Regions from separate parts of the Bacillus sp. S10(2024) genome, predicted to be linked through region 2. Evidence: riboswitches for the same ligand, from Rfam matches in the RefSeq annotation. Region 2 holds a riboswitch; each other region holds the start of a gene.
What was found. A riboswitch is a leader RNA that binds a small molecule or an ion and turns the genes downstream of it on or off. The one in region 2 is predicted to bind S-adenosylmethionine.
Positions count from the first base shown of each region.

Region 1: linked by a shared signal. The riboswitch ahead of metK (methionine adenosyltransferase) and the one ahead of AB1280_RS05225 (hypothetical protein) in region 2 are both predicted to bind S-adenosylmethionine.
Region 3: linked by a shared signal. The riboswitch ahead of AB1280_RS18425 (bifunctional O-acetylhomoserine aminocarboxypropyltransferase/cysteine synthase) and the one ahead of AB1280_RS05225 (hypothetical protein) in region 2 are both predicted to bind S-adenosylmethionine.

Region 1 is NZ_JBFLUR010000002.1:4,257,892-4,268,909, forward strand. Features, by position in the region: gene AB1280_RS21645 (family 14 glycosylhydrolase) at 1-1,603, shown strand, start outside; gene AB1280_RS21650 (Nif3-like dinuclear metal center hexameric protein) at 1,732-2,634, opposite strand; gene AB1280_RS21655 (iron-sulfur cluster biosynthesis family protein) at 2,771-3,094, shown strand; gene AB1280_RS21660 (hypothetical protein) at 3,209-4,912, opposite strand; gene AB1280_RS21665 (hypothetical protein) at 5,239-5,460, opposite strand; gene AB1280_RS21670 (ATP synthase subunit I) at 5,814-6,185, shown strand; gene pckA (phosphoenolpyruvate carboxykinase (ATP)) at 6,318-7,904, opposite strand; SAM riboswitch class I at 8,124-8,246, shown strand; gene metK (methionine adenosyltransferase) at 8,412-9,611, shown strand; gene AB1280_RS21685 (hypothetical protein) at 9,787-10,488, opposite strand; gene AB1280_RS21690 (ABC transporter permease) at 10,507-11,018, opposite strand, start outside.
Region 2 is NZ_JBFLUR010000002.1:1,000,158-1,011,175, forward strand. Features, by position in the region: gene AB1280_RS05190 (ABC transporter ATP-binding protein) at 1-483, shown strand, start outside; gene AB1280_RS05195 (ECF transporter S component) at 453-1,139, shown strand; gene AB1280_RS05200 (hypothetical protein) at 1,549-1,719, opposite strand; gene AB1280_RS05205 (tetratricopeptide repeat protein) at 1,719-2,813, opposite strand; partial or broken gene AB1280_RS05210 (hypothetical protein) at 2,919-3,136, shown strand; partial or broken gene AB1280_RS05215 (YwiC-like family protein) at 3,235-3,387, shown strand; gene AB1280_RS05220 (hypothetical protein) at 3,449-3,640, opposite strand; SAM riboswitch class I at 3,788-3,886, shown strand; gene AB1280_RS05225 (hypothetical protein) at 3,988-4,239, shown strand; gene AB1280_RS05230 (hypothetical protein) at 4,548-4,685, shown strand; gene AB1280_RS05235 (group-specific protein) at 4,682-5,050, shown strand; gene AB1280_RS05240 (serine hydrolase domain-containing protein) at 5,089-6,351, opposite strand; gene AB1280_RS05245 (MFS transporter) at 6,446-7,645, opposite strand; gene AB1280_RS05250 (MarR family winged helix-turn-helix transcriptional regulator) at 7,663-8,079, opposite strand; gene phaZ (intracellular short-chain-length polyhydroxyalkanoate depolymerase) at 8,268-9,164, shown strand; gene AB1280_RS05260 (MFS transporter) at 9,387-10,562, shown strand; gene AB1280_RS05265 (NETI motif-containing protein) at 10,567-10,773, shown strand.
Region 3 is NZ_JBFLUR010000002.1:3,611,613-3,622,630, forward strand. Features, by position in the region: gene AB1280_RS18415 (chloride channel protein) at 1-1,003, opposite strand, end outside; gene AB1280_RS18420 (enoyl-CoA hydratase) at 1,636-2,007, opposite strand; SAM riboswitch class I at 2,195-2,298, shown strand; gene AB1280_RS18425 (bifunctional O-acetylhomoserine aminocarboxypropyltransferase/cysteine synthase) at 2,391-3,686, shown strand; gene metA (homoserine O-acetyltransferase MetA) at 3,667-4,572, shown strand; gene AB1280_RS18435 (homoserine dehydrogenase) at 4,716-6,011, shown strand; gene thrC (threonine synthase) at 6,011-7,069, shown strand; gene thrB (homoserine kinase) at 7,066-7,989, shown strand; gene AB1280_RS18450 (YczE/YyaS/YitT family protein) at 7,993-8,616, opposite strand; gene AB1280_RS18455 (LacI family DNA-binding transcriptional regulator) at 8,752-9,729, shown strand; gene AB1280_RS18460 (SGNH/GDSL hydrolase family protein) at 9,841-10,650, shown strand; gene AB1280_RS18465 (ABC transporter ATP-binding protein) at 10,647-11,018, shown strand, end outside.

The DNA of each region.
Region 1 (11,018 bases), 3.3 Mb from region 2:
ATCTGTTCTTATATTCTTTGCTTTTTCAATTTTTCCAAGCCAGAGTTATGCAGCTGTAAACGGGCAATCAATGAACGGAAATTACAAAGCATATATTATGGCACCGTTAAAGAAAATACCCGATATGATGACATGGGAGACGTTTGAAAATGATTTACGCTGGGCAAAACAAAACGGCTTCTCTGCTATTACTGTTGATTTTTGGTGGGGAGATATGGAGAAGAATGGAGATCAACAATTTGATTTTTCTTATGCCCAGCGCTTTGCACAATCTGTAAGAAATGCTGGTATGAAAATGATTCCGATTATTTCAACGCATCAATGTGGCGGTAATGTTGGAGATGATTGTAATGTACCGCTTCCTTCTTGGATATGGAATCAAAAATCAGATGATAGTTTATATTTTAAATCGGAAACAGGAACAATTAATAAAGAAACATTAAATCCGCTAGCTTCAGATGTAATTCGAAAGCAGTACGGAGAACTATATAATGCTTTTGCAGAGGCGATGGCTCCGTATAAAGATGTCATTTCGAAGATTTATTTATCGGGCGGTCCGGCTGGAGAAACACGTTATCCATCTTATACGTCGGCTGATGGATCAGGTTACCCGTCTAGAGGGAAGTTTCAAGCTTATACGGAATTTGCGAAAGAGCAATTTCGTTCTTGGACATTACAAAAATATGGATCTTTAGCAGGAATAAACAAAGCTTGGGGGACAAACTTAACTTCTATGTCACAAGTACTTCCTCCATCTGATGGAAATCAATTTTTGACAATCGGCTATCAAACAAAGTACGGTGAAGATTTCTTAAAGTGGTATGAAGGTGTGTTAGAAGAGCATACAAAATTGATAGGTGAATTAGCTCATTCTGCATTTGATAATACGTTCCACATACCAATTGGAGCAAAAGTTGCCGGTGTTCATTGGCAATACAACAATCCAAATCTTCCGCACAGTGCTGAAAAGCCAGCGGGATATAATGATTATAGTAGTTTGTTAGACGCCTTTAAGAGTGCAAAATTAGATTTAACATTTACCTGCTTAGAAATGTCAGATAAGGGAACATATCCAGAATATTCAATGCCAAAAACACTTGTAAAACAAGTAGCTAAGCTTGCGAATGAAAAAGGGATTGTCCTAAATGGCGAAAATGCGTTAAGCATAGGAAGCGATAATGAATATAAGAAAGCAGCTGAAATGGCTTTTAATTATAACTTTGCGGGATTCACACTGCTTCGTTATCAAGATGTTATGTACAATAATACATTGATGGCACAGTTCAAAGATACTTTAGGAGTTACTCCTACTTCGCAAACAATCGTTGTAAAAAATGCACCAACAACTACTGGAGATACAGTGTATATTGCTGGAGATCGTGCTGAGTTAGGGCAATGGGATACAACGCTATATCCTATTAAATTATCGTATAACTCTACTTACGGAGATTGGAGAGGCACAGTTTATTTACCAGCTGAGCGAAATGTTCAATTCAAAGCGTTTATTAAGCGCCAAGATGGAACGATTAAAGCATGGCAGCCAAATCAGCAATATTGGACACCAATTCCAGCGACTTCTACTGTGTATACGGATTTATGGTAGTTTCATTGCTTAAAAGAAATTTTTAATTTTTGTTGAAGTAAACAATGATAAAGGGCAAACTAAGCAACCAAATATATGATAAATTTGGTTGCTTTATTTTTCATACAGAAAGGATAGCGCTTTCTAAATTAATACCACCATTTCTCCTGCGGCAGCAAGACAACATTGACATTAAAATTTTGCGAAAACCAGTCATACATGAGTGTCTTCTTTACTAAATACTCCGATGCAGAGTGGGAAACACCGATGAGCGACATAGTTGTATGCGGTATGTACTCTTTCATAATGGCATATTTCTTTTTGCCATAGTCGTTATCGATATGACAATGCACTTCCCCAGTAACATAAGCTTGCGCGCCTTTTTCCTCAGCTTCTTGCATCATGCTTACTTTATCACCGCAGCCAGCGATGATTGCGATTTTCGAAATATGAGAACGTGTTTGTCCTTCAAAGTCTACATAAGGGATGTCAAAAATCTTTTTTGCTTTTTCCATTAGCTCATTTGTATGTGTTGGAGCTATTTCACAAATCAATCCATCGCCTTCAGCGAAGCTTTCAATTACGGATGCATGTAGTGCTTTGGCGATGGCGATACTTGTCCCATACGTTTGATGACGGTCCATTGGCGCATGACATGTGTATACGGATAATCCCTTGTCCTTTATTGCTTGCAAATAGTGACTTGGAATAGGAATGAACCCGCGCCCTGGTAAGCCTTGCGGATCGCCGCATTCCATGACAAGCGGATGATGCATAAATAATAAGTCTCCAGCTGTTCCTTCAGTAAGAAACTTATCAAGCACTTCGTTAGTTGGAAAAACAGCTAGAAAGACATTGCGAACAACAGCTGCTCCTTTTATCATGAGCCCATTAAAGTGTGTCACGAAATCATCTTCAAAGAACTCTTGCCAAGGAAATGAAATTGGATCATAAGCAGCTGGGAGGAAACGGCTAAACCCAGGATCTATTCCGTATTTGTGTACGGAAAATAACGTATTCAACTGATATTCTAGTTCTTGAAGTTTTGGCATGAGGAAAACCTCCTTTGGGAAAATGTATCAATTTAATTATATGGTTTAATGAATTTTCTGTATATAAAAATCGAATCGATTTATAAAAAAAGAATGCTACAATAGAATAATCGTGATATAGGTAGGAGGAAAAACAATGAATGTGACCGTAACGGACGCAGCATATGCGAAAATGAAAAAGATAATTCCAAGTGAAGCTAAATATATAAAATTATTTTACGATACAGAAGGATGCGGCTGTGTGATGAGTGGGATTATTGACTTAGTCGCTGCACTAGAAAAAGATGAGCAAGACGTGGACATTCCATCAAACAAGTTTCAGTTTATTGCCGATCGAACGAAGCTTGTTTTTATGGATGATAACTTGACTGTTGATTTTTCTGAATCTGGGGGAACCTTTCAATTAAAAAGCCCGAGTCAATATTATAATCCGAATATGAAATTGCATGTTCGGGTGTAATTCATGGAAGAGAAGAAAGCAGATCATCTTTGCTTTCTTCTAATTTATTCCCAAACATAAAATATCAAAAATTAACGAATATTATTTATGGTAATTTCTTAGTGAAAAGTGAAATTAGGCGTATTTTATTGTGGAATCTATGTCATGTTTCTTTTCTTTATTTCTTCTAATACTTTTTAAACGAATGAAAATCATCAACATAACGAAAGTAGTAATAGAAGTGTAAAAGGAGAATTTTTGAATAGCTGTTCCTGGGTATGATACTTCCATTTTACCTTTTTCTTGGATCGGTACTTCTATCAATCCGTTGTTAGACATTTTTATCGGAACTATTTTGTTGTTAATTTTCACCTCATAGCCTTTGTAATAAATCATTGGAAGTTCTAAGACATCTTTATTCTTTGCATCAAAATTTATATAAAGCTCATTGCCTTCCTTTACTATATGACTTAGTTTCGTGGTATGATTTCTTGTTTTCACTTCGTCTTTCTTTCGAGATTTTAAAACATCGATCTTTGTAACAGAAGGCAGGTATTCAGAACCTGCACCTATATTGTATGAATCTTTAAAAGTTTGCTCTCCTCTAAATTGATTTTGGTCATGTATACGAAAATCTTTATAATATTGAGCTATTGTCGATGTATTACTGAATAATAGAGAAAGAACAATAACTAGCAAACCGATTGAATGATATTTTTTCTTAATAGCATAGCCTATATAAACAGAACAGCTAAATGCCATTAATAATGTTACAAGTGCAAAAAGTCTAAATGTGAATTGTATAACGTCTAGCATATGGAAGTGTTTCCATGGGAAGTAGTTTGTTGTCATTAGTAAAAATATCATTGCGATTAATAAGCATTTGTCAGCAAAACTTATTATTGCATTTTTCTTTTTAATGTTAAATCTATATATTAATGGTAAAAATAAAACGTATCCTATTCCTATAATTGCAGAACCTTTATTGTTTAATATAATGCTTTTGCATAATTTTCCTAGTGAATACATCGTATCGCCAGGTGTTGTAAAAGTATATGTATTGAGATAGAAGGTATTCGATGCCATTTGCTCTACCATTGGAAAAATAAAAAAAGCTGATAGTAAGATTGTTACTCCGCCAGCAATAACAAAATAAATTATTTTTGTTTTATCCTCCCAGAGTCTATTAATTGAAAAGAGCAGGAAGAGCAGTAACATGCAAAAAGCTAATACACTTGATAAAACATGAGTATAAATCATTCCAGTGAACCCAATCGTTAAAATGTACCACTTTCTTTTCTGTCCATATAAAATTTCATAAATTCCATACAATATAACAGGAAGAAAGATAAACGCCAATGACTCCCCAAGCGCAGCTCTTTGATAAACATCAAATGCTCTATAGAGTGAAAAGACATACAATATAGTCATAAAGCTTGATGAAGTTACTTTTTTACTCATTTTATAGACACAATAATAAGTTACGCATGCTGTTGCTATTGTATAAATTATTATATAAGTTCTATAGGAAACTACTAAACTGTATCCTAAATTCAATAAAATAGCCATTGGAAATAGAAAAAGGTTAGAATAAAACCAATTTGTTGCATAACCATATCCATTTAAAAAGGTACTATCAATGTAAAATGGGTATTGAGATGTTTTAATTGCTTCAGCTAATCCGAATATGCGATTAAAATGGAATCCTATATCATCTCCTGCCAATACTAAATCTTTGTCCCAAAATAAATTCATTTGTATAATAGTACATATGAATATAAGGGCGATGATAGCGGAGAATGCTAAAGCATCTTTTTTATTAACCTTTATTAACTTCACGATTTTTATCCTCCGTATATTTTGATTTATACATATCATGGAAATATAAGGTTATTTTACCAAATTTATATCAACAAATAAACAGCGAATATTTTGTCGAATTTATGAATGAGAAGAAAAAAAGGTATTACTTATAAAGAAGAGGAAATGTTTGAGTGCTATATTTATCCCGCATTAACGGGCAGTAAGCCCCCCACCTCAAGATTGAGAGAAGCGAAGAAGATAGGTAGGAGTAGTTCAATGGTCCTATGGTTTGTAAAGTCAGAAAAAACGTTACTTGTAAAAGAAAATATATCAAAATAAGAAAGCAGAGTAGATCTGCTTTCTTATTTTTTGATTTTCGGTAATAAAATAAGATACAAAATTGCTATAACAAATGGAATCCAGTTAAGAAAAGGGAAGCGGAAATAAGTGACGAGAATCATACCGGTGAGAAGAACGCTGAGGACGGCATAGAAAACGCTATGCTTAGGTGTATACCAATATAACGTTAAGCCGACGAGAGCCGGGATAAGGAAATGAATAAGAGCGATGAGAAAGAAGAGCAATGGAAGTCCCTCCTTTATTGTGTACTTACTATATAATATCCACATTTTGTTAGAATGATATCTTATTTTATAAAAAAATGTTTGAAAAAACGACACAATTCGACTCGTTATTTGCAAGAGATTTTTTGTATAATGTTATTTCTTAAATTCAATTTAATAATATAAACACTATCAAAATAGTTGAAAATTTGTAAATCCATTTAAACAGCTGGTATGGAGAGATGATTTGTTTTTGTATTGCACGTGGTAGGGAATCGATTACATACTTTTACCCACTTAAAAAAGTGGTTTTTACGTTGTTTTTTAATTGGACGATATTTGATATAGAGATTTTGCAGTAGAGGAGCCAGAACATGATTAGCATGTCGTTACAAACATTTAAAGTACAAACATATTATATTTTAGCACTGATGCTGTTAGGCTGGACATTTACTCCGTTTTCTCCGCACTTTTTAGGAATCGGTCTTGGTTTTCTCGTGAGCACATATTGTGTTTGGATTTTAGGGCGCCGCATTGAAAAAATCGGAGAGAGCATAGTAAAAAAAAGTAAGTCACCAACTCTTGGTATGATAAACAGATTTGCAGCAGCAATACTTGGTGCCATTATTATGTACGAGATTGAGCATCATATGGTGATGTGGGCATTTGCTGTTGGGATTATGGGCGGGTATATATTAATTGTGATTAATTTAGCATATTACAGTATGAAAGATGTGAAGAAATAGGGAAGAGGCTTGCGAGATTACTCGTAAGCCTCTTTTATATGTAAGTATGCGCAATTACAAGAAAACATGGGCTTTGTCGGTGAATACTTGTTTTCTTGCAGTCACAACATACTTATTCACATTAAAGTCAGGTTAAGCGATTGGACCGCCAAGGTTTACAACTGTTTCAGAAACAGTATCAAATTTCTTGAAGTTTTCTTTGAACTTATTTGCAAGTTCAGTTGCTTTTACTTTGTAAGCTTCTTTATCAGTCCATGTTTGTTCTGGCATTAATACTTCATCAGGTACACCGGGAACATGAAGTGGTACTTCAAGACCAAAGATATCATGTTTTGCTGTTTCAGTGTTGTCAAGCTCGCCGTTTAACGCAGCTTGCACCATTGCGCGTGTATGACCTAAGTTCATACGTTTTCCAACGCCGTATTCGCCGCCAGTCCAGCCAGTGTTCACTAAGAATACTTTTGCATCATGCTTCTCGATCTTTTCACCAAGCATTTCTGCGTAGCGAGATGCATCAAGTGGTAAGAATGGAGAACCAAAGCATGTTGAGAATGTTGCTTGCGGAGAAGTAATACCGCGCTCAGTTCCTGCTAGTTTACTAGTGTAACCGCTTAAGAAATGATACATAGCTTGCTCTTTCGTTAATTTACTGATTGGAGGCAACACGCCGAATGCATCAGCAGTTAAGAAAATAATTGTATTAGGATGACCTGCAACGCTAGGTAATACGATGTTATCAATTGCATCAATTGGATAAGCTGCACGTGTATTTTCTGTTAATGCAGTGTCATCGTAATTTGCAATGCGTGTATGTTCATCAATTACAACGTTTTCTAAAACAGAGCCGAATTTAATTGCGTCAAAGATTTGTGGCTCTTTCTCACGAGATAAGTTCACACATTTTGCATAGCAACCGCCTTCAATATTAAACACACCGTTATCAGACCAACCGTGCTCATCATCACCAATTAATTTACGGTTTGGATCAGCAGATAATGTTGTCTTACCTGTTCCAGATAAACCGAAGAATAAAGCAACATCGCCTTCTTCGCCTACGTTTGCAGAGCAGTGCATAGAGAAAATGTCTTGCTCTGGAAGTAAGTAGTTCATGATAGAGAAGATTGATTTTTTCATTTCACCAGCGTATTCTGTGCCGCCGATTAACACGATACGCTTTTCAAAAGAAACGATAATAAATGTTTCTGAATTTGTGCCGTCAACTTCTGTATCTGCTTTAAAGTTTGGTGCAGATACAATTGTGAACTGTGCATCATGATCTTGTAATTCTTCTTCAGTTGGACGAATGAATAATTGGTGCGCAAATAGGTTATGCCAAGCATATTCATTAATAACTTGAAGAGGAAGACGGTAGTTGCGGTCTGCTCCTGCAAATCCTTTGAATACGAATAGTTCTTCCTTATCTTTTAAGTATTCTAGCACTTTTGTATATAATTTATTGAAATGTTCTTCAGAAATTGGTTGGTTAACAGATCCCCAAGCAATTTTGTCCGTAACAGATGCTTCGTCTACAATAAATTTATCTTTCGGAGAACGTCCTGTATATTTTCCTGTTGAAACAGAAACTGCGCCAGTAGAAGATAATTGACCTTCTTTTCTCATTAATACCTTTTCCGTTAATTGCGGAACGCTCAATTGAACCTGTGCATTGCTTCCGTTCAATAGTTCATGTAATCCAATTTGGACATTCGCAGTACTCATATTTATATACCATCCTTTATTTGATTTATGAATATTCATCGTAATCCCCACCAAAAGTATAACACAATCATATAAATAATGTATACTATTTATTTGTTTTTGTTTGTGTTATTATATTATTTTTTTCCATAAATTTCTGGTATGAAAAACTTATAGGAATATGTGTATTTGGATTGACAAATGAAAGTCATTTCTTTAGTATAGTTGAGGACGGATACTCTCTTATCCCGAGCTGGCGGAGGGACAGGCCCGATGAAGCCCGGCAACCTCACTTGTATGGACAACAAACAAGTGAATAGGTGCTTAAACCTGTGCGAGGCGAATTGTCTCGAACGATAAGAGCGAAGGGCAAAAAGCAGTATGCAAGTAGCAAATACAACCTTTCCTCTATTAAGGAAGGGTTTTTCTTTTGCACTTGTGTGGGAAAATACATGAATGTCGCAGTTTGTGGCAAATTAAGGATGAGTTCCGTACAATATATACAATTACTGTAGGGAGGTTTACCACATGACAAAAAAACGTCATCTGTTCACATCTGAATCTGTAACTGAAGGACATCCAGATAAAATTTGTGACCAAATTTCTGATTCAATTTTAGATGCAATCTTAGCAAAAGATGCAAACGCACGTGTAGCTTGTGAAACAACAGTAACAACTGGTTTAGTATTGGTAGCGGGAGAGATTACAACTTCTACTTATGTAGATATCCCAAAAATCGTTCGTGAAACAATTCAAGGAATCGGTTATACTCGTGCAAAATACGGATTCGATGCAGAAACTTGCGCAGTTTTAACATCTATCGATGAGCAATCTGCTGACATCGCAATGGGTGTTGACCAAGCGTTAGAAGCACGCGAAGGTCAAATGACTGACGAAGAGATTGAAGCAATCGGTGCTGGCGACCAAGGTTTAATGTTTGGCTTCGCATGTAATGAAACAAAAGAATTAATGCCACTTCCAATCTCACTTGCTCACAAATTAGCTCGTCGTTTAACGGAAGTTCGTAAGGATGATACATTACCATATTTACGTCCAGACGGTAAAACACAAGTAACAGTTGAGTATGATGAAAATGGTAAACCAGTTCGCGTCGATACAATCGTAATTTCTACGCAACATCATCCAGAGATTGCTTGGGAACAAATCGATCGCAACTTAAAAGAATTTGTTATTAAACCAGTTGTACCAGCTGAATTAATCGATGAAGAAACAAAATTCTTCATTAACCCAACTGGCCGCTTCGTTATCGGTGGACCACAAGGGGATGCTGGTTTAACAGGTCGTAAAATTATCGTAGATACTTACGGCGGATATGCTCGTCACGGCGGCGGTGCATTCTCTGGTAAGGATGCGACAAAAGTTGACCGCTCTGCAGCATACGCAGCTCGTTACGTTGCGAAAAACATCGTAGCAGCAGGACTTGCTGACAAAGCAGAAGTACAACTTGCATACGCAATCGGCGTAGCACAACCAGTATCTATCTCTGTTGATACATTCGGCACTGGTAAAGTATCTGAAGAAGTACTAGTAGAACTAGTTCGAAGCAACTTCGATCTTCGCCCAGCTGGTATCATCAAAATGTTAGACTTACGTCGCCCAATTTACAAACAAACAGCAGCTTACGGCCACTTCGGACGTACTGATGTAGATCTATCATGGGAACGTACAGACAAAGCTGAAGCTTTAAAAGAGCAAGCTGGTCTATAATAATAGGAAGAAAAAAGCTTTGCGCGTGTGCGCAAAGCTTTTTTCTATTTATGGGAATACATAAAGTTTTCTCTTGCGTATTTTAAAAATAAGCAAGAATGTTTGACTATGTTATATGGTCGTTTCACAAAAAATGCGGTTGGTTTCATTCATTTTCATATCAATAAGTCAAACGTTATTTATTGAATGTTACTTTCCCTTTAACACCATCCACTTTTATCTTATCGTTTTTAGCACCTAAGATTGTTACGTTTTTTTCAATACTATTTATATCGGCTGATCCATCCCCAATCTTAGCCCGTACTGATCCATTAATATCTTTAATAACAACTGCCCCATTATTATTATCGACATTGATGTCAGATGACACATTGGAAATATTAATTTTCCCATCCCTATTTGTTACACTAACAGTCCCCTTAACATTGGAAATGTCTATATTTCCATTCACATTAAGAATGTTTATATCTGAATCCAATTTAGAAACTGTAATAGCTCCGTCTCTATGGTTTTCTTTAAATTCCACTTTTACGTTCTTAGGTACTGAGAGTTTCACATCAACCCAAGTTTCACTACTACTAAAGAATTGCCCATCAAAAGAAGTATTTAAGTTGGCGACTCCATTTTTTTCTGAAAGGTCTAGTTTTAATTTGTCTATGCTGATTCCTTTTGCTTTTGCATGAATAGAAGCTTCTATTTTATCCGATGTAGAATTTGTTGAAATATCAATATTACCATTACGATTATCTAATGTTAATTTTTTAACATTAGAGGCTGATAGTTCCAGTTTTTGTTCCTTTGTTTCACTTTCAGAACTAGAACAGCCAGTAAGGATTAAAGTGATTAACGTACAAAAAATAATTAATTTTTGCTTCATTTTGCTTTCCTCCAGTCTTTAAACAACATCTCTTTTCACAAAAATGGGATACGAAACTAAGTGCATGATGAATAGATGAATGAAGATTAATACAAGAGCAAAGCTTAAGGACATTCCTTCTACAGGTGGACTCTCGTATATAAAATTCGATAAGTCTGTATTAGAGAAGATAAAATATTGTGTCCAACTGAAACCTTTTAATGAAATGCTCATAACAAAACCTGTAATTGTTATTAAAAGAGAAAAGACGATTGAGAATGTTGAACTTTTAAATGCAGCTGAAATCATAAATGCGAAAGTCGCAACAATAAGTAAGAAAGGAATTTTAAAGAGTAAGCTACCAATTAGTGCTTGAAGGACACTTGTTTTTTGAACGACTTGATCTTTGACGAATAAGTAGTCGCTGTTTATGCCATCAAATCCTAAAAGAATACCACTAAATAGAATTGAAAAAATAAAGGTGATTCCGACTAGAAATAGTCCAAATAATAAAGTCGAAATATATTTAGAAAAATATATTTGTGTACGAG
Region 2 (11,018 bases):
CGCGCAGAAGAACTATATAAAAGGGAAGCAAATGAAAAAGTAGAAGAAATGCTTCGGAAGTTTTCAATCTTTCATATTCGTAATCGCCATCCGCATGATTGCAGCGGTGGGGAACAGCAATTAATTGCTCTTTGTACAGTATTATTATTAAAGCCAAATCTCTTAGTATTAGATGAACCGACAAAGGGACTAGATCCAGGGAAGAAAGAAGAACTGGGGAAGTTGTTTCAACAACTACAAAGAGAAGGAACGACAATTGTTATGGCGACGCATGATATTGAATTCGCAGCAAAATATGTGGATAACTGTATTATGTTATTTGATGGGAAAATTATCATGGAAGAAACACCGGCGCGCTTTTTTAGTGAGAACTTTTTTTATACAACGTCTATTAATCGGTTTATTCGTAAACAATTGCCGTATGCTTTAACGTGGGAGGATGTGTTTGAGGCGTGTCCAGAAGATATGCTTGTATCGTTTTAGCTATTTTAACCGTATTGATTAGTACACTTTTATTTACATCATTTGTGGCGGACCAATACTACATATGGTGCAGCATTTTCTTTTTAATTATGATTATGCTACCATTTTATGTGCGTTTTGAGAGAAAAGCTTTTGTTTCACGTGAAATTGTACTGGTAGCTGTTCTAGCGGCAATTGCAGCGATTAGCCGGGTTCCGTTTTCAATCATTCCAAGTGTACAACCAACATCGTTTGTGATTATTGTATCAGCAATTGTATTTGGCAGTGAGACTGGTTTCCTTATCGGTGCAACAGCTGCCCTTGTTTCTAATATCTTTTTAGGACAAGGACCTTGGACACCATGGCAAATGTTTTGCTGGGGTATGATGGGGTTTTCGGCAGGATTATTGCGGCATACGTGGATGATGAAAACTTTATGGGGAAGAGTCCTCTTTGGCTTTATCGCAGGATTTGCTTTTAACTGGATAATGAATTTATGGTTCCTTATTGGCTTTTTGAAAGAATTAACATGGGATACTTTTATAAAAGCATATATGACAAGCTTTTATTTTGATCTAGCCCATGCACTTTCCAATGTCCTTTTTCTTTGGATGTTTAGTACATCCTGGCTTAAAATATTGACACGCTTTAAGAGGAAGTATGGCATATTAGAGTAAGGAACTATCACTTACGTAAATAGTGAATAAATTTTTCTTGTACGACATAAATATATACAGTAGGATCGCGACTTACATATTCGTTTGCCTTTTGAGACACTTCTTACATTCAGTAGGAGGTGTCTTTTTTATCTTGAAAATTTAATTAAATAGCGATTCGATATAATCACTAAATACGATAATGACAGGTAAAAAGAATGGGTTTCACTTTTAAGTGTGAATGAGAAGAAGATGAAAGAAAATACTCCAAAGAATAGTGAGAGTACTGATATAGTCTTTTAAAAAAGAAGATAACCCCCCAGGGGATTATCTTCTTTTTGGTTTTAGTATATTGATAAATATTTTGTTGTATATTCAAAGTAACCACTATATGAATTATCTCTGAATAATGTATTTTTTTATTGTAAAATCAAAACGTTTTTCCATGTTCTTCTTGAACAGAGTTTAGAGCATCTGATTGTTTCATGAATGTTTTACCATGTTCCGCCTGTAATGTGTTTGAAGGAGTATACCCAATAAGTCCTGTTAGTAGTAAAGTTAATCCGAATGTAATTCCAAAAAATTTAGCTGTTTTTTTCATTATTTTAAAGCCTCCTTATCTTGTAGTTTTTGTTCGGCTTCGTGTGACTTGTAAAAATATTGACTTGCTTTATCTGATTGATTAGAAGCATAAAACTTTAAAGCCAATTGTTTAGAGTAGTCATGTACGAATCCTAATAAATCTTCTTGCTCAAAGTATTGAATTCCTTCTTTAATTATTATTTCAAATGTACTAGTTGGTGATTTTGTATTTAATGCATGAAGGATGGAGAAGTGGTGTTTATATTCAATTGCTTGTAAACGATTACAAATTTCCAATCCCTTTTCAATTAATTTATTTGTTTCTTTAGTATGACCTAATTTAAAATGTTCTCTTGCCAATAGAAAGGTACATTTATAATCAGTTTCAGAATCTTCAATAGAAGCAGATAAATTTCTAATAGCAGCCTCAGATAAGTTTTGCTCAGCATATAAGAAGCCTAAATTATGTCTGATTTTTAGAGCAAGTTGTGTATTTTTCTTTTTATTAACAATATCTAAAGCATTTATGAAATATTCTTCAGCAGCTTCATATTGACCTAAAGAAGTGCATGTAAGTCCTAAAATATTGGTACAACCAGCAATATTAATTTCATTTCCTAATAAATTTTCATAATATTTTTTGGCTTTTGTTGCATAATTGATAGCCACAAGTGGTTGACGAATTTGATAGTTGAATGCTGCGAATTTGTAGGAAAATTCAGCTTTCTCAGCTTCTTCAGGTATATTCTTTAGTAACTCTTTAGCATTGTTAAAGTACTCGTTAGCTTCTTTAAATTTACCAATTTCAGTAGCATGTATTGCTTTAAAAAAATAATAGTAATATGTTAAAAAATTGTCAGCTGGTTTTTCAAAGCTGTTTATTTTTTCTGACAAAATTTTTGATTCTCTAAAATCATTTATAAGTAATTGATATCTAAACTCTAGTAAAGAGTAGTAGAATAAAATATTTTGATTTCCCTCGATGTTATCAATTTTTTCCTTTACATCATTTCTAATTTCAAGTGCAAGAACAGTATTTTGATTACGAATTGAATCGTGCCATTTATTTAGTAGAGATGTAATTTGTTCTATCGCAACTTTTGTAGTCTCCATTCATAAACCCTCCTAATTTATATTTATTCAATTGTATCAAGTTTTAAAATATTTAGTTATTGAGAAATTTTTTTCTTTTACTAAGATTTTAAAGAGGTCTAAACTTGGTTAAAGGAGAGGGGAAAAGAAGTGATTGGAAGTCAAGGAAAAGGGAGCGAAGAACCGATTGTTCAAAGCTGAATGTCGGCAGCGAGTATATATTTTCTCGATTATGATGGGAATGAGTTAGAATTTATTTCTTTGTTATTTGATGGGCCTAACGATCATGAATATTACCATATTTAAGTGAATGGGAGAAGGAGATAGAGAATAAAAGGGTTTGAGGAAAAAATTTTATAATGAAAAAAGATTACAGTGTGTTGTTGTAACTGGAATTGTTCAATTAAAGACACCTAAAGACACCTAAAGACACCTAAAGACACCATGGTTTGTCATTACGTTTATTCCAAGCTGCATTCGAGCTATCGTTTTGTATGGTAAAAAAGTATCTGTTTTAAAAGTGGGTGTGTGGGAAATCGTCAATTCAATTTATTTTTTCATTGCTACTATAGTGTTATTTCAATTTACGGGCTGATATTAAGTAATAAAAAAGTAAGCATGATTCATATGTGCTTACTTTTTTTTGTAAGGCATTTTTATTCTTGAGATAAAACTTCAGCTGTACTATCACATTGATGCAGTGCATGTTGAACAGCTTGTAAAGATTGTTCAATGCGTTGACGATTATCTGATTTCTCAACTGTTTGTAAGGCATTTTGTAAACAATTCTTTGCTTCGTGTAAAGCTTGGCAAGAATCTTGAACGTGACCACGTGCATTTTTTTGCATGACTGCGCCTCCTTTGGTCTTATACATTTGTAGTATGAGCAAAACAAAATAAAATATCAGAGCAGTCTAAAAAATAAATCCTGATTATTCTTATGAGAATTGACTTTTTAGGTTATATTCATTATAGTAAGAGATAAAGTGAATATTTTCTTATCCAGAGAGGTGGAGGGACTGGCCCGATGAAACCCAGCAACCACGATGTAGGTGCTAATTCCAGCAGAACAGTTTTGTTCTGACAGATAAGAAGGAAGAGATATGTACCGCTTCTTCTTATCGAAGAGGTTTTTTTATTGCAAAAAAAACCGATAATGAAAGATGGACAACGAGAAGAAAGGAACGAGCATGTTATGACACTTGAGAAATATATTACACTACGTAATGCAATTTATAAATATATGGAAGAGAAGGAAGAACCGATTACATTATTAGATATTCAACAACATATTGCAGCAGAACATGAAGGGAAATTTGCGAAGAAGATGCTGCAGCAATTTTACTTACTACGACTGCTAGATGAACTAAAATTAGATGGGAAAATTACGTTAGCAGAGCAACATAAATGTATAGATGATAAGGGGATATATTACATTGTAAAATAACAAAAAGGGGGTTACTCTCCTTTTTTATAGTATTATTTATTTGAAAATTCATTTTGTTCGAAGAGCGTTATGTAGATAAAAAGACTGTGTTATGCAGTCTTTTTACAAGAGAATGGTGCTGAGTGTGTAGTGTTAAAAAATTAAATGTGCCCCTAAAGATGAGCGTTTTCGGCTAACAAATAAAAAGGACACCATCGCCGAATAGGTGTCAGTTGTTTTGTCAAAGAGGCTTGCCCCTTGACATGTATTAGAATAGCATGTGAGCGTAGAAAAAGTCAAAAGGGAATTAAAGGAAGGTGTTGTTTACAATGAACATATTAATTGTATATGCACATCCAAACTCTTATAGCTTCATCGGTGCCATTTTGAAACAAGTGAAAAATAGTAAACAAGAAAAAAGAGAGAAATGGCTGCAAGAGATATATGAAAAGGCAACAAGATTATGAAAAATAGGGAACTGATTTACAAAATTGCGAATGTATGTAAAAGAGAAGATGATTTGTTTTTTTCTTATCTGGATTGTTTACTTGGTATAAAGGAGAATAGTAAGCAATTTTCTAAAGTCAAACAAGAAGTGCGAGAAGAATATCTTATAAGAGGTATTTGTGAGAGAGAAGTAGACATATTAGTAGAACAAAGTGAACAAGTTGTAGAGTTGTATATACCTAAGTTGCTCCAATGGAAATTTTTACAGGAAAATGTTCATTATATAGAAGAGATCTGTTCTATGGTATTTCAGTTAAAACCGTTATGTTTTTCAGAAGAACAATGGAAATATGTAATTACAATTATAGAGAAAGAGCTGTCATGAGACAGCTCTTTTCGTAACAAAAATTTAGGGATTTGAACTTAATTAGAGGACTCTCTCTGCAAGTATTCAGCAATTTGCAAATACATTTTGCTATATGCGGATTGTATTTCTCCATTATGATTCGCATTGGAAGAAAAATGAACGATAACCATATGTGCAGTTGGGTCGATATATAATCGTTGTCCATAACTGCCTAGTACTTCAAAGGCATTATGTTCATTGTGGGAGATCCACCACTGATTATGATATGAATATTCTTCGCCATCGCCAACAGGGAGATCGTATTTTTTAATATCCTTAATTTCTTCAATTATAGAAGAAGAAATAACTTGTTTCCCGTTATATACACCATTGTCTAAAATCATCTTTCCGAATCTCACCATATCTCGTGCAGTGGTATTTAATCCTGCACTTGCCTGTTCCACTCCAGTTTTGTCAACAACGTAATATGCATTTTCTTCTGCGCCAATTGGTGACCAAATCCGTTCACTTACTAAATCTGCGAGTGATTTTCCTGTTACAGTACGAAGGAGCCAGGCTAGTGTTTCAGCAGAACCGTTATTATATGAAAATGTTTCCCCTGGAGCAGCGGTTTCATTTGCTTCTAGTAACATGTCGTATATTGTTGTCGGTCCATTATAGTATTTACCACGAGGAAGAAGATTGCTTGCTAAATATAATTGTGCATCTTGGTTATCTAATCCAGCCTGTTTAAAACCGTGAGTTGGATATTTTGCTGAAACTTGCATATCTAAAAGTTGTTGAATTGTTGCGATTCCAAATGGTGTTCCTTGTAACTCTTTTACATATGTTTCAGCAGTTGCATTGGGTTGTAGCTTTCCTTCTTCAATGAGTGAATTAACGAGCAGTCCTGTAAATACTTTTGCTACTGATGCCATACCGTGCGGTTCGTTTTCTTTATATCCATGAAAGTACCGTTCATATACAAGCTTTCCATCATGTAAAACAATAAAGGCATCTGTTTTATGTTTTTCTAATAATTTCCGAACCGTGGTATTATTTTCATCTTCATCTGTGATTTCTAGATGATCTAGATTTTGCAAATTAGTTGGAATTGAGGATACATAATTTTGATTTTTAACAACAACTTTTGTTGATGTTAATTCACACATATGTGAATAAGACCAACGGAGATAAGGATCTTGTAACCAATTTTTTTTCGTTACTGTTTGTCTTGAAGAAAAACTTTTATTTGGATTGAATAACGTAAATCCCATACCAGTCAAGATACATAAAAAAATCAAAATGATTAAAATGAGCGGGGATTTTTTTAGTCTCATAATAAGCCTCCTTCTAGTTTTATTATAAGAGATAAGCCTATTGAGAAGCAAAAAAAAGGAGAGTAAACGTAGAAGTTTACTCTCTCTTATAGGATTAAGCAGATAATTTTTCTTGCGTTGTTTGCTTTTTGAACTTTTGTTTCCGTCCATGAAGAATATAGTAAATCAGTAATGTAAATGCAACGATAATGGAAGAAATAAAATACATATGATGATAACTTGAATGTGCTGCGATAATTCCTAGAACGAATGAACCAATACCAATCCCTGTATCGAAGAATGAGAAATAAGTGGCTGTCGCAGATCCGCGTCGATGATCTGGTGCAACACTAACTGCAATTGTTTGGAAGCTTGGAATTAGAGTTCCATATCCAAAGCCGATAAGTACGCCAGAAGCTAGTAACCAAAATGGAGTATGCGATTGGCTTAAAACGAACATTCCAATCATAAAGATAATAATTGATGGATAAATGAGAACATTCTCTCCGAACCGATCGAATATTTTTCCTGAAAATGGCCTGGAAATAACAACTACAATGGCATATACAACAAAGAAATAACTGGCAATATCTGCCATGCCGAGCTCTTTCGCATAAACGGGAATAAATGAAAGAATACCGCTATAAGCAAAGGAAAGTACACAACCTGTAAGGGCAATAGGAATTGTTGAAGGCTCAATTAAATCTTTCCATTGCATACGTTTCTTTTCGTTATTGCCTGATGTTTTTTCGTCAGGAATATTTACTAATAGTCCGCATAAAAAAGCAAGTATAGAAAATATAGAACAAAGGATAAATAAACCTGTAAACGAGAACTTGGAAATGATTGTTAAACCTAAAAAAGGACCGATAACCATCGGTAAGCTCATAAATACTCCATAATAACCAAGTGCTTCACCGCGCCTGTGGGGTGGTGCTACATCTGTTATGATTGTACCAGTAGCTGTTGTTGCCATTCCAAATCCGATGCCATGAAAGAAGCGAAGAGCAAGCAGTAAGAATAAGCTTTGTGCACCAAAGTACATGATTGTTGCAGCTAAAAATAACGAAAGGGAGATGAATAAAATCTTCTTCCTTCCTAAATCATCAAGCCATTTCCCTGTAAATGGTCGGCAGATTACAGAAGAAATAAGAAACACTGTAGCGACAAGACCCATTTCTTCAGGCTTTCCTTTTAATCCGTCAATAACATATACAGGTAAAGTGGTGATAAGCATATAAAATGTTAAAAAGAGAAATAGACTACTCAAACATGTTCCAATAAAGTCTTTCGTCCAAAGTCTTTGACTTTCCATAGTCATCCCTCCAATTTTTAATCAAGATTTTGAATTACTTTTTGTAGTACGTGAAAAGCAAGGCGTAGTTCTTCCTCGCTAATATCTTGTAATGTCTTTTTCTCAAATGAATCTACTTCTTCCTGCCAACTTGGTATCATTGCAATTGCTGTTTCTGATAAAGAAATGAGTTTCTCGCGTCGATCTGTTCCCTCAGTTCGAGTAATCCATTCCATTAATTCCATGCGTTTTAAAGTACGGGTCATTGTTGGAGATTCAACGTTTAAATAATGACACAATTCTGTTTGTGTACAAGGTCCAGTTTGATTTAGCCTGAAGATCACAGCCCACTGCGCACTGTATAAACCGGTTGGGGAAACACGCTCATTGAAGTGTTTAGAAAATTTCCGAGCGGTTTGGCTGACAGTGTGAAAAAAGTGTTGTTTTTCGTCCATAGTGTATTCCCTTTCTAATTAGTTACCTAGCTAACTATATCTATTTTTTTCTGAATTGTCTAGTAGTATATTGCTATGCTTATGTGAAAAATAAATTAATTTCAGATTGAGAACATACATTCTGCGTAATATGATTAAATTAGAATTTTCTGTTTTTTCGTTATTGATAATTTTAAAGGGGGAAGCGAATAATGAAACCGACCATTATGAAATCAGTAGCATTATCAAATGGAGAAACAATTGCTTATCAAGAAGCGGGAAGTGGAACAGAAATAATAGTGCTTATTCACGGGAATATGACATCTTCACAGCATTGGGATTTAGTTATCGAACAACTACAAAATTCTTATCATATTTATGCCCTTGATTTACGAGGTTTTGGCTTTTCGACTTATCATCATCCGATTGATTCATTGAATGATTTTACAGAAGATGTGAAGTTGTTTGTAGATGAACTGCAATTAAAGAATTTTTCATTAGTCGGGTGGTCAATGGGGGGAGGAGTTGCTATGCAGTTTGCAGCAGCTTATCCGATGAATGTAAATAAACTCATATTGGTAGAATCAGTAGGCATGAAAGGATATCCGATTTTTAAGAAGGATATAAATGGTCAACCCATTGTATATAACCTTTTAAAAACAAAAGAAGAAATAGCCGAAGATCCTGTTCAAATTGCACCTGTTGTTGAAGCTTTAAAACAAAAGGATAAGCAGTATTATCGCAATGTCTGGAATTTACTTATTTATACGCATCATCAACCTAGTTCGGATCGCTATGAGAAATATCTTAATGATATGTTGACGCAGCGCAATTTTGTTGATGTAAATTATGGACTTGTAACATTTAATATATCCGATGAACATAACGGAGTTGTACCTGGAAACGGGGATATGAATCGCATTCAAGTACCAACATTAGTTCTCCAAGGTGATCGTGATTATGTAGTACCAAAAGTAGTTGGTGAAGAGTTGGCAAAACATTTACCAAATGCAAAATTGGTCATGCTAGATGATTGTGGACATTCTCCATTTATTGATTGTTTAGATGTGTTTATCAATGAAGTAATTACATTTTTGAAAGAGTAGCTACATTGTTTCCTACTTGTAAATACGAAATGTATCCTGTAATAGAATGTTGTATATGCTTATTCAGAAATTATATTTTTAAACATTCTCTCAAGTGTATGGGAAGGCTGAAAGCTAGAAGTATGGACTTCTAGCTTTATTTTTGTGGAAATTAAGAGTATACGATTTATGGATAAAACATCTATAATAAAGGATGTGAGTTTATCGAGGGAGCGTAATAAAATGGGTAGAAAGTATACGTTTTGGATTATGGTTGGAATTGTTGCGATTTCCGGACTTTCACAAGGTATGTTGTTACCGGCAATTGCAATGATTTTTGAGAAAGAGGGAATTAGCTCAAGTTTTAATGGCATTCATGCAACGGCATTATATATTGGTATTCTTGTTATTTCACCTTGGCTTGAGAAACCGATGCAAAAATTTGGAATGAAACCGCTTATTGTAATTGGAGGATTTCTTGTTGTTGCAGCATTATTTGTATTTACGCAAACATTTTCTTTTTGGGTATGGTTTGTTCTTCGTTTTTTAGTTGGGGTAGGGGATCATATGCTACATGTTGGAACGCAAACTTGGATTACGACAACAGCAAGTCCGCACAAAGTAGGGAAACAAGTGTCTATATACGGAGCATTTTTTAGTATCGGCTTTGCGCTGGGGCCTTATTTAGCAAGTACAGTACAATACGGTATTGCAACACCATTTATTGTATCAACTGTCCTCTGTTTAATAGGATGGTTATTGTTGATTCCAACGCAAAACGCATTTCCTGACCAAGGAGAATTGAATCAAGAAAATGAATCATCTTTGCAGCGATATAAGCAAGTATGGATAATAGGGTGGATTGCGCTACTTGGACCCTTAGCATACGGAGTATTGGAAGGGATGCTTAATAGCAACTTACCAGTATATGCGATGAGGAAAGAGTGGTCCGTTGAACAAATTTCATTTTTATTGCCAGCATTTTCGATTGGTGGAATTGTTACGCAAATCCCACTTGGTATACTTAGTGATCGTCTTGGAAGAGAGCGTATTTTAACATGGGCGTTTAGCGTCAGTACAGTGATTTTTCTATTTGCAGCTATATTCGATAAATATTATTGGCTTGTATTTATATGTATGTTGCTTGCTGGTATGGTTATTGGATCATGTTTTTCACTTGGACTTGGTTATATGACAGATTTATTATCTAAACATTTATTACCAGCAGGAAATATTTTGTGCGGAATTGCTTTTAGTATCGGAAGCATTACTGGGCCTGTATTAGGTGGACTATTTATAGAGAAAATACAGTATACAAGCTTTTTCTTTGCCGTTATGATCATAATGGCAGTCATTTCAATTGTTTATGTGACATATATGAAAAGTCAAGCAATGATAAGGAAAGTAGAAAGTAGGTAAAACAATGACAAAGCAATTAAAAAAGAAAAAATTTGAAGTATTGCCAGATGAAACGATTACACAGTGCCTAGAAAGAATGGAAAAGGAGGGCTACGCACCGTCTCGTCGTATGGAAGAACCTATTTTTCATGAGGTGAAAAGAGATGGAAAAACGGTTGTAGAACCTTGTGGACGAAAAATAATTTTTGAAGGAAAGATAAAAACGGTATAAAGTTCAACGTTATATAAATACAAATTAAAAAATCGACATAAAAACCCTTTTTCTTTTTAGGTGGGTGAGAGCATCTAGCCATGCATAGAAGCGGTCAGGGACCTTTTTCTGCCACATGCAAGGTTTAAAACAGGGGGAGAAAGCGAGTACGGGTCATGTTGTATTCTGCATAGCAGCGACTTATATGTCTAAAAATTAAAATGGATATATAGATTGCGTGGATTTTTTATTGGAAAGTTGGCAAG
Region 3 (11,018 bases), 2.6 Mb from region 2:
CAAATACAATTGGAAAAATATGTCCGCCGCGCCAACCTGTACTTAAACAAACTGCCGTTACACATAATTTTAAAACCCCTGAAAGAAGCAGCATCCCAAATGATAATGCTGTCCACTCATGGACTAAGTCTTTTAATTGATGTTCTCCTGAAAACATTGTATAGGGTAGTAAAGTTCCTGCAATCCCTAAAAGAATGCCACCTATAACTCCTAATGTAACTTTATATTCTTGAAAAGGATGGACTATTTTTTCCAATATATATTCTACCTTGAAATAAAAATAGCCGACACCAGCTCCTATACAAATCAGAGGTAAAAAGGCAAGCCATTCATGTAATGAAAAAGACCCTTTCCCAAAATCAACAATAAAAGATCCTCGATTATCAAACTTACTAAGTAATAAATAAACAGAAAAACCAGCAAAAGTAGTAGCGAGATATACAATAGTCTTTTTTCCTTTGGAAATTTCGTCAATTGGTTTATTCTCATTTTCACTTGGAGCTAAATAACCGAATAATGGTGCATTAAAAATAACACTTAAAGTAGCGCCAATTCCAATTTCAGTTAGTCCCTTCATTCCTTTTAAAGTAAAATGAAAACGATCGCCAACCCACGTACAAAGTCCACCGATAATTCCAACAAGTGCTGCTTCCGGTCCTAAACTTGCACCAAATATTAAAACAATAATAGCTGTTAACGTAGATTGAAGCACAAAACGGTACTCAATCCTACCTGTTTTCTTATATTCACCCATTACCTCTGGCATTAAACGCGGGCATGTACCGAAGTACTTTTGTGACAGTCCGACAAGAACACCGCCAAGCACTGTTACACAAATTGTGTAATAAGGTGGTAATGAAAATTCCTTAGGTAAATATCCCCAAATAAAATGAATTCCAGCATTTGTGGTAACTAAAAATAACCAGACTGTAGCACCAACTATAGCACCTAGAAACATACCGTACATGATAAGTAAAGAATGCATGCCTCTCCTAATTTCCATTTTTTATGCCTCCTTTATGTTATATTCTGTTATGAAAAAATTCGGGATTTTGATACGAAAATAATTATACTTATAAATGTTATAACAGTTCTTTTTCCATTTTTATAAAGAACTTATTGAAGAGAATTGATACAAAAGATAGAGAATTACCTATAGTGTTTAATATTAAAGGGTTTATATGAATTTTATTTGAAATTCATATGAAAAATGTGTAGGGGGCACAGTGATATACCAATCAACTTAAGTTTTGAAAGTATCCCTATAAAGAAAAAAGATCACTTTATAATAAGTGATGTAGAAACATTTATATAAGGTATAACATTGTTGCAAATAGTATTTTCAGGGTTACCATAATGAATAAAATATAACTCTTTCATTTTACATAGTAAGTAAGGTTTTTAAAATGTATTTTTTATCTTAAAATAGAACATTTCCTGTATTTTTTCAAATTTAAAGCCCTATTTCATTCTATTCATATAATAAATTCATGTATATATGTTATTTGTGTCTCTGGAAAGTGGTAGGTGGTAAAATCTCATTTCACGGTTTAGAGAGAAGTAAAAAAATAAGCGGGGCAGGTTTTCTATCAGTGAGGGATGAAGCATCCCCCACTGATGGAAGTTTTACTTTAATTATTGACGAATAATTCCTTGAAAAGATCCTTCCAACACTTTTTTACCGTTTTGATTAAAGCATTCTGCCTTTGAAACGGCAATTACTCGATCTGCTTGTTCTTCGTGATGAGTAAGTGTGACTTCACATCGAACGGTATCTCCGGTAAAGACTGGACGTAAGAAAGTAAATTCCGCATCTCTTGCGATAAAATTTAAATCGCCGCCAATTTTCGTAGGTAATGTTGCAACTAGTAATCCTTGTACCATTACGCGTCCATGTTCATCTGGAACGACATGGTGTTCACCGGCATCACCAGAAATTTTACTAAATAGCTCTACATCTTCTCTCGTAAATGATTTTTCAAAAGTTAACATTTCCCCGACTTTCATGTATGTATCGCCTCCTATTGGTTTGTGAATGATTTGTCATTCATACCTTGAATTTTACAGAATATTCTTTACTCGGTAAAGTCTGGTGGTGGAAATGATGGGGGAATTAATGGAATATTTTAAGAACATTCAGAAAAAAAGTTGACATAAGGAAATAATTTCTATAAAATCATCGGTAATTGCATATGTCTTATCAAGAATAGGTGGAGGGAACGGGCCCTATGAAACCTTGGCAACAGCCGTAAATCGGAATTGTGCTAAATCCTGCAGGTATTTCCTGAAAGATAAGAAAGGCTACATGGCGAGCGTTTATCTAAACTGCTTCTTTCTTATTAAGGAAAGGAGCAGTTTTTTATTTTTTATAAAAGAAAGGAGATTGAGAAATGGAAGAATCATGGGGAAAAGGAACGATTTGTGTGCAAGGTGGCTATACGCCAAAAAATGGTGAGCCGCGTGTTTTGCCGCTTTATCAAAGCACGACGTACAAATATGATACTTCTGATGATTTAGCGGCCCTCTTTAATTTGGAAGCGGAAGGATATATTTATACGCGTATTGGAAATCCGACGCTTGCGGCCTTTGAGCAAAAGCTCACAGAGTTAGAAGGCGGCGTTGGTGCGGTTGCAACGGCATCAGGGCAAGCTGCAATTATGCTAGCAATATTAAATATTTGTGGCAGTGGTGATCACTTGCTCTGCTCATCAACAGTATACGGCGGTACATTTAATTTATTTGCAGTTAGTCTTAAAAAGCTTGGGATTGAGGTCACGTTCTTTAATCCAAACTTATCTGCTGATGAAATTGTTGCTCTCGCAAATGAGAAAACAAAGCTTGTATATGCGGAATCGCTTGGGAATCCAGCGATGAATGTACTGAATTTTAAAGAGTTTTCTGATGCGGCAAAAGAGCTTGGAGTACCGTTTATTGTGGATAATACATTAGCGACACCGTATTTATGTCATGCATTTGAACATGGTGCAAACATTGTTGTTCATTCTACAACGAAATATATCGATGGTCATGCAAGCTCACTAGGCGGCATTGTTATTGATGGAGGGAATTTCGATTGGAGTAAATTCCCTGAATTTGTTGAATCAGATCCAAGCTATCATGGTGTGAGTTATGTGAACAAGTTTGGGCAAGCGGCATATATTGTGAAAGCTCGTGTACAGTTATTAAGAGACTATGGAAATTGTATGAGCCCATTCAATGCGTACATGAGCAATATTGGCTTAGAGACATTGCATCTTCGCATGGAGCGTCATAGCCAAAATGCACTAGCCGTTGCACAGTGGTTATCGCAGCATGAATGCGTTGAGTGGGTCAATTATCCTGGACTTCAAAGTAATGAAAATTATGCATTGGCGCAAAAATATTTACCGAAAGGTGCGAGCGGTGTTTTAACATTTGGAATAAAGGGCGGCCTTGAACCTGCTAAACAGTTTATTGGAAATGTGAAGCTTGCCACATTGGTGACGCATGTTGCAGATGCAAGAACTTGTGTCATTCATCCTGCAAGCACAACGCATCGTCAGCTTACAGAAGAGCAGCAATGTTTGGCAGGTGTAACACCTGATTTAATTCGGTTATCAGTTGGTATTGAAGATGCGGCGGATATTATTGCTGATTTAGGGGCAGCACTTTCTGGAGGAAAACAGTATGCCGATCATCATTGCTAAAGATTTACCAGCTCGTAAAGTATTGCAAAATGAAAATATTTTTGTGATGACGAAAGAACGAGCAGAAACGCAAGATATTCGTGCTTTGAAGATTGCTATTTTAAACTTAATGCCAACAAAACAAGAAACAGAAACGCAGTTGCTTCGTTTAATTGGGAATACACCGCTTCAACTCGATATCCACTTACTTCATATGGAGTCCCATACAGCAAAAAATGTAACGCAGGAGCATTTAACAAGCTTTTATAAAACATTTCGTGATATTGAAGGAGAAAAATTTGACGGACTTATCATTACTGGTGCTCCGGTTGAAACACTTCCTTTCGAAGAAGTAGATTATTGGGATGAATTGAAACAAATTATGGAGTATTCGAATGCACATGTCACATCAACGCTTCATATTTGCTGGGGGGCGCAGGCAGGATTGTATTATCACTACAACGTTCCGAAATATCCGCTAGAACAAAAGATGTTTGGGGTATTTGAACATGAAGTGCAGCAGGAGCATGTGAAACTATTACGCGGTTTTGATGAAAGCTTTTTTGCACCGCATTCTCGTCATACAGAAGTACGGGCATCTGATATTCAACGCGTACAGGAGCTTGATGTGTTAGCGACATCTGAAGAAGCCGGTGTTCATCTCGTTATAAATAAAGATGGAAAGCATATTTTTGTTCTTGGTCATAGTGAATACAGCTGTGAGACATTAAAGCAAGAATATGAGCGCGATCAGCAAAGAGGATTGGATATTGCTATTCCCAAAAATTATTTTAAGCATGACAATCCTTTGGAAAATCCAGTAGTAAGGTGGCGTAGTCATGGAAATTTACTATTCTCAAATTGGTTGAATTACTATGTGTATCAGGAAACTCCTTATATTTTGTAAAGGAAGTTGAGCATAACACGTGGTAACGTTTTCTTTGTAAAGAACGATCTTTATTATTCAGAATGTTCTAAATATATTGTTTTTTATGATCTGACCTTATATAATGGCACCTAAATACAATTTTTAAAGGGGTGGACAGTACTATGAACGAAATTCAAGTTGGCCTATTAGGTCTTGGAACTGTAGGAAGCGGTGTCGTGCGCATTATTGAAGATCATCAAGATCGTTTAGCACACCAAATCGGTTGTCCTATCAAAGTAGCAAAAGTATTAGTACAAAACTTAGAAAAAGAACGAGAGGTCCAAGTAACCCCTACATTATTAACGAGGAATCCAGATGAAATTATAAATAATCCAGATGTTGATGTTGTGATTGAAGTGATGGGCGGTATAGAAGAGGCAAAAGCATATATTTTACAATCGCTCCAAAACGGTAAGCATGTTGTCACAGCGAATAAAGATTTAATGGCACTTCACGGTGCAGAACTTCTTACTGTAGCAAAGGAAAATCAAGCGGATTTGTTTTATGAAGCGAGTGTAGCAGGTGGTATTCCGATTCTACGAAGCATTGTAGAAGGTCTTTCTTCTGATCGGATTACGAAAATGATGGGTATTGTGAACGGAACAACGAATTTTATTTTGACAAAAATGTCTGACGAAGGGAGAGCGTATGACGACGTGTTAAATGAAGCGCAGCGGCTTGGATTTGCAGAAACAGATCCAACATCAGATGTTGAAGGTTTAGATGCGGCACGAAAGATGACGATCTTAGCAACACTTGGATTTTCTACAAATGTAGAACTTCATGATGTGAATGTAAAAGGAATTACATCTATTACGGAGGAGGACATTTCGTATAGTAAGAGTCTAGGCTATACAATTAAGTTAATTGGTGTAGCGAAGCGCGATGGTGAAAAATTAGAGGTAACAGTAGAACCAACATTGTTACCAAATACACACCCGCTTGCCGCCGTTCAAAACGAATATAATGCAGTATATGTATATGGCGAAGCGGTAGGAGAAACAATGTTTTACGGACCAGGTGCGGGAAGTTTGCCAACAGCAACAGCAGTTGTATCTGATTTAGTAGCGGTTATGAAAAATGTACGTCTTGGTGTAACAGGAAATAGTGCAGTAACGCCGCAATATAAAAAAGTATTAAAAGCAGAAGACGAAATTTATGTGAAGAAGTTTCTCCGCCTTCATGTGAAGGATGAAGTAGGTGTGTTTGCGAAAATTACATCACTATTCTCTGAACGAGGCGTAAGCTTTGAAAAGATTATTCAAATGCCATTACAAAAGAAAGGAGCAGCAGAAATCGTTATTGTTACACATCGTGCATCCCTTGCAGATTATACATACATTCTCGAAACACTAGAGACGTATGAAGAAGTAGATTGTGTGAAAGCAAACTACCGTATTGAAGGAGATGCTCGCTAATGTGGAACGGATTACTTGCTGCTTATAAAGAATATTTACCGATTAATGAGCAAACACCGTCGCTTTCGCTATCAGAAGGAAATACACCGCTTATTTTATTAGAAAATCTTTCAGAAAAATGGGGTGTTTCTGTTTATGCGAAAGTAGAAGGGGCAAATCCGACGGGTTCTTTTAAAGATCGCGGGATGGTTATGGCTGTAGCAAAGGCAAAGGAAGTTGGCAGCAAAACGGTTATTTGCGCTTCAACAGGAAACACATCTGCATCGGCAGCTGCTTATGCAGCGCGCGCAGGTTTATCTTGTATTGTTATGATTCCAAATGGAAAAATCGCCTATGGCAAGCTAGCGCAGGCAGTCATGTACGGAGCTGAAATTATTAGTATTGATGGAAACTTTGATCATGCCTTGCAAATGGTACGAAAGCTTAGCGATTCATCACCGATTACACTTGTGAATTCAGTGAACCCATATCGCATTGAAGGACAAAAAACAGCAGCATTTGAAATTTGTGATGCACTTAGGAAAGCACCTGATATTTTAGCCATTCCAGTTGGAAATGCAGGGAATATTACAGCGTATTGGAAAGGTTTTAAGGAGTATAACGAAAAGCGCGGCACGGGTTTACCTGAGATGCGCGGCTTTGAAGCAGAAGGATCGGCAGCGATTGTGCGTGGATATAAAATTGAGGAACCGGAGACAGTTGCGACTGCAATACGTATCGGGAACCCCGCAAGTTGGGATAAGGCCGTTGCTGCTGCTCATGATTCAAATGGGAAAATTGATGAGGTAACAGATGCAGAAATTCTTAGGGCATATGAATGGCTTGCTAAGTATGAAGGGATTTTTGCGGAGCCTGCTTCTTGTGCATCGCTTGCCGGAATTTACAAACAAGTACAAACAGGAGAAATAGCAAAAGGAAGCAGCATTGTCACTGTTTTAACAGGAAACGGTTTAAAGGACCCAAATATTGCGATTGATACAAAAAAAATTCAACCGCTTGTGCTGCCAAATGATGAGAAGGTTGTGTTTGAGCATATTCAAGGAGTTGTCCTTCGATGAAGGCGGCTCCTATGTTTACAATTCGTGTGCCGGCTAGTACAGCAAATCTTGGGCCAGGCTTTGATTCAATTGGTCTTGCAGTAAGCAAATATTTAACGGTGGATGTATGTTCACACTCTAGCTGGGAATGCACAGCGAAAACAACAATTCTTCAAGGGATTCCAAAAGGTGAGAATAATTTACTCATTCAGACGGCGCGCATGGTAGCTGCCCGTTATAGTAAGGAGCTTCCCTATTGTCATCTTCATCTAGACAGTGATATTCCATTAGCGCGCGGACTTGGAAGCAGCGCTTCGGCAATTATTGCGGGCATTGAACTTGCTGATCAGCTTTGCGAATTACATATATCTAGAAGAGAAAAGTTATTGATTGCAACGGAAATGGAGGGGCATATTGATAATGTTGGAGCGGCCTTATATGGCGGCCTTATGATAGGAACATATGATGGAAAAGATATTTCATTTTTGTCTCAACCTATTTATGATATAGAACTTGTCGCGGTCATTCCTTCATATGAACTAAAAACAGTTCATTCGAGAGATGTGCTTCCGAGTACGTTACCGTATATGGACGGTATTCGTGGCAGCGGCGTTGCTAATGTACTTGTCGCGGCCCTATGTAAGGAGGACTGGGTGCTTGCTGGGGAAATGATGAAACAGGATATGTTTCATGAACCATACCGGAAAGAGCTCGTAACTGAATTACAAAAGCTTCAAGAATTAGAACATGAACATTTATATGGTGTTTCTTTAAGCGGCGCCGGGCCAACTGTACTTTGTTATGTGAAAAAAGGAAGTGCTGAAGAAATAAGGGTATGGCTGCAATCAATTTTCAGCTATTGCGTAGTAGAAACGCTTCAAGTTGTAAATGAAGGAGTTCATATTATATATGAACAACAAAAGCCCATTGAAAGTGTATAACTTTCAATGGGCTTCTTGCGTACGACAACTTTGTAATGCTTTTGTACCAACTTGAATAAATGTTTGAATGAGCCAGCCAGTTGTAAAAGAGAGAATAATGGTGCCGAAATAGATAGGACCATTTAGCATGAAACTAGCAGTTAGAAATAAACAAGCTAGAGAAATTTCAGTTTTTTGAAAGGACCATTTTGTTTTTTCCGAGATTGTTAATACAAATGCTTCTTGCGGTGCAGTCCCAAGCTGTGATGAAACATAGATACCAATACCTGCGCCGACAGATACATTTCCGCATATGAGTGTTATATACTTTGGAAGAGATCGAATGCCATCCATTATAACTGTAACTGAGCCAATCATATCAACAAAGACAGAGATTAGCACCATCGTCACAATTGTCCCAATTGTAATACGCTTTCGATTCATATACAGTACGATAAGAGTAAAAATCAAATTAATAATAAACATCCAAGAGCCGATGCTTAAACCAAAGTTTTGATATAAAGCAATGAAAAGGGAATCATACGGGCTAAGGCCAAATGAAGTGATGGTTGTCATCATATTGATTCCGAGAGAAAGTAACAGTAATCCACCTATGAAAAAGATATGTTCTAATTTTAATGGCATAATAAAACACCAATCCTTCCTTATTTCTTCTGCTAGCACAGGATATAATGTGGAAAGCTTACCAGGTCAAGGGGGATATTTCTAAATTCTAAAATTGTTTTGGATGCGGTAATATGTAGGAAGAAGGGAGCTTGTTTGATGTCAAATATTAAAAAAATCGCAGAAATGGCAGGGGTTTCGATTTCTACTGTTTCTCGCGTTTTAAATAATCATCCATATGTAAATGAACAGAAAAGAAAAGAGATATTAGCCATTATTGAAGAGTTAAATTACACGCAAAATTCGAATGCGATTCATTTAGTACGAGGAAAAACAAATGTGATTGGTGTGCTTCTTCCATTTGTAAATAATCAATATTACAGTGCAATTATAGAGGGTATTTCAAGAGAGGCTGCAAAACATAATTACAATATGATGCTTTGCCAAACGGGTTATAGTGCTGATAAAGAAATAGAAATTTTGAATATGTTAAAGATGAAAAAGTTAGACGGGGTCATTATATGTTCGAAAATAAATGCTTGTGAGGAGATTGAAAAATACGCAACATTTGGCCCGATTGTGACGTGTGAAGACACGATATCTAATACAATTTCTAGTATTCATATTGATCACTACAAAACGTTTGCATTAGGAATGGAGTACTTAATAGAAAAGGGACATACTCGAATCGGTTACTGCATTGGACGAAGCGATAGTTTTAATAGTCAAAATCGAAAAAGGGCTTACGCAGATGCTTTATCATCTATTCATGTTACGCCACGACAAGAGTGGCAATTTATAGATTGTTTCACAGTAGAAGATGGGGCTCGTATTGTTCAATCGTTACTTTATATGAAAGAGCGTCCAACGGCTCTTCTCGTATCTTGTAATCATATTGCAGCTGGTATTGTAACAGCTGCTCAAAAAAATGGTCTTTCGATTCCAGAGGATATTAGAATTATTGGATGCGATGATCAACAGGTTGCAGAGATATTAGATATTACAACCATTGCTCATTCGAGTGTGGAAGTTGGTGCAGGTGCATTTACAATTTTAAATGAACAAATTATGAATAAGGAAGCAGAAGTAAAAAGAATTGAGTTATTTGCGAAGTTAACGGAAAGACTGACAACATGAACGAAAAGCACAATCTTAATCAAAATGATTGTGCTTTTTTCATAAGAGAATGAAAATCGCTTTTCAAAATTCCGTTTGGTATAATATGGTCAATCTATAAGGGGGGGTAGCATGAGATCGAAATTTGTGAAAGTTATTTTATTCGTTGCACTAGCGTCTTTTTGTTTATTTGCATACGGATTTATTACTAGTGTGAGTGATGTTCTAAATCCGAAAACATCTAAGCTAACTCCTACCGTGCAAAAAGAAGCGAAAGGGAAACAACAAAAGGAAACATTACAAATTGTTAGCCTAGGTGATTCGTTAACTCGCGGTGTTGGAGATAAAGAAGGTATTGGATATATTGGACGGATGAAGAATGAACTGCAAACAAAATACAAACAAAAGGTAGCGCTCACAAATTTGGCGGTGAGCGGTGCAAAAATGCCAGATTTACTAAAACAAATGGAAAGCAGCGGTACCAGGTATGCAATTAAGCAAGCGGATGTACTTGTTTTGACAATTGGTGGAAATGATTTATTTCCCGGATGGGAATCACTTGGAAACATTGATTTAACGACATATCGTCCTGATACCGTAACATTTCAAGCTAACGCAAGGGAAATTTTGGAACAATTAAGGAGTTTAAACCCAAACAGCTCAATTTTTTGGATTGGTTTGTATAATCCATTTGAAGATGTAGAAGAGTTAAAAGGCTCGTCTCCAATTGTTGTCGATTGGAATGGATCATTAGAAAAGCTTGCGCTTAGTTATTCAAACGTATATGTTGTCCCAACGTTTGATATGTTCCAAAATCGTGGTAAGGATTTATTATATTCGGATCATTTTCACCCGAATGAAGCCGGTTATACATTAATAGCAGATCGTTTATTACAAAACGTTGTTAGCCAGTTAAAACTAGCTGGAGGTGAGAAAAAATGACGGCGATTCTATCTGTACGAAACTTAAAGAAGATTATTAAGAAGAAAACGCTCGTTGAAAATGTATCATTTGATATACAGCAAGGGGAAGTATTTGGATTTTTAGGCCCAAATGGGGCAGGGAAGACAACGACGATTCGAATGCTTGTCGGTCTCATTACGGCAACAGAAGGAAGTATTTCGATTGGTGGTTATGACATAAAAGAAAATTTTTGCGGTGCGATGAAGCAAATTGGAAGTATCGTTGAAAACCCTGAATTGTATACATATTTAACGGGATTTGAAAATTTAAAGCAATTTGCCCGTATGTTAGGTGGGATTTCCGATGAGCGGATTATGGAAATTGCCAAAATGGTACATCTTGATGAA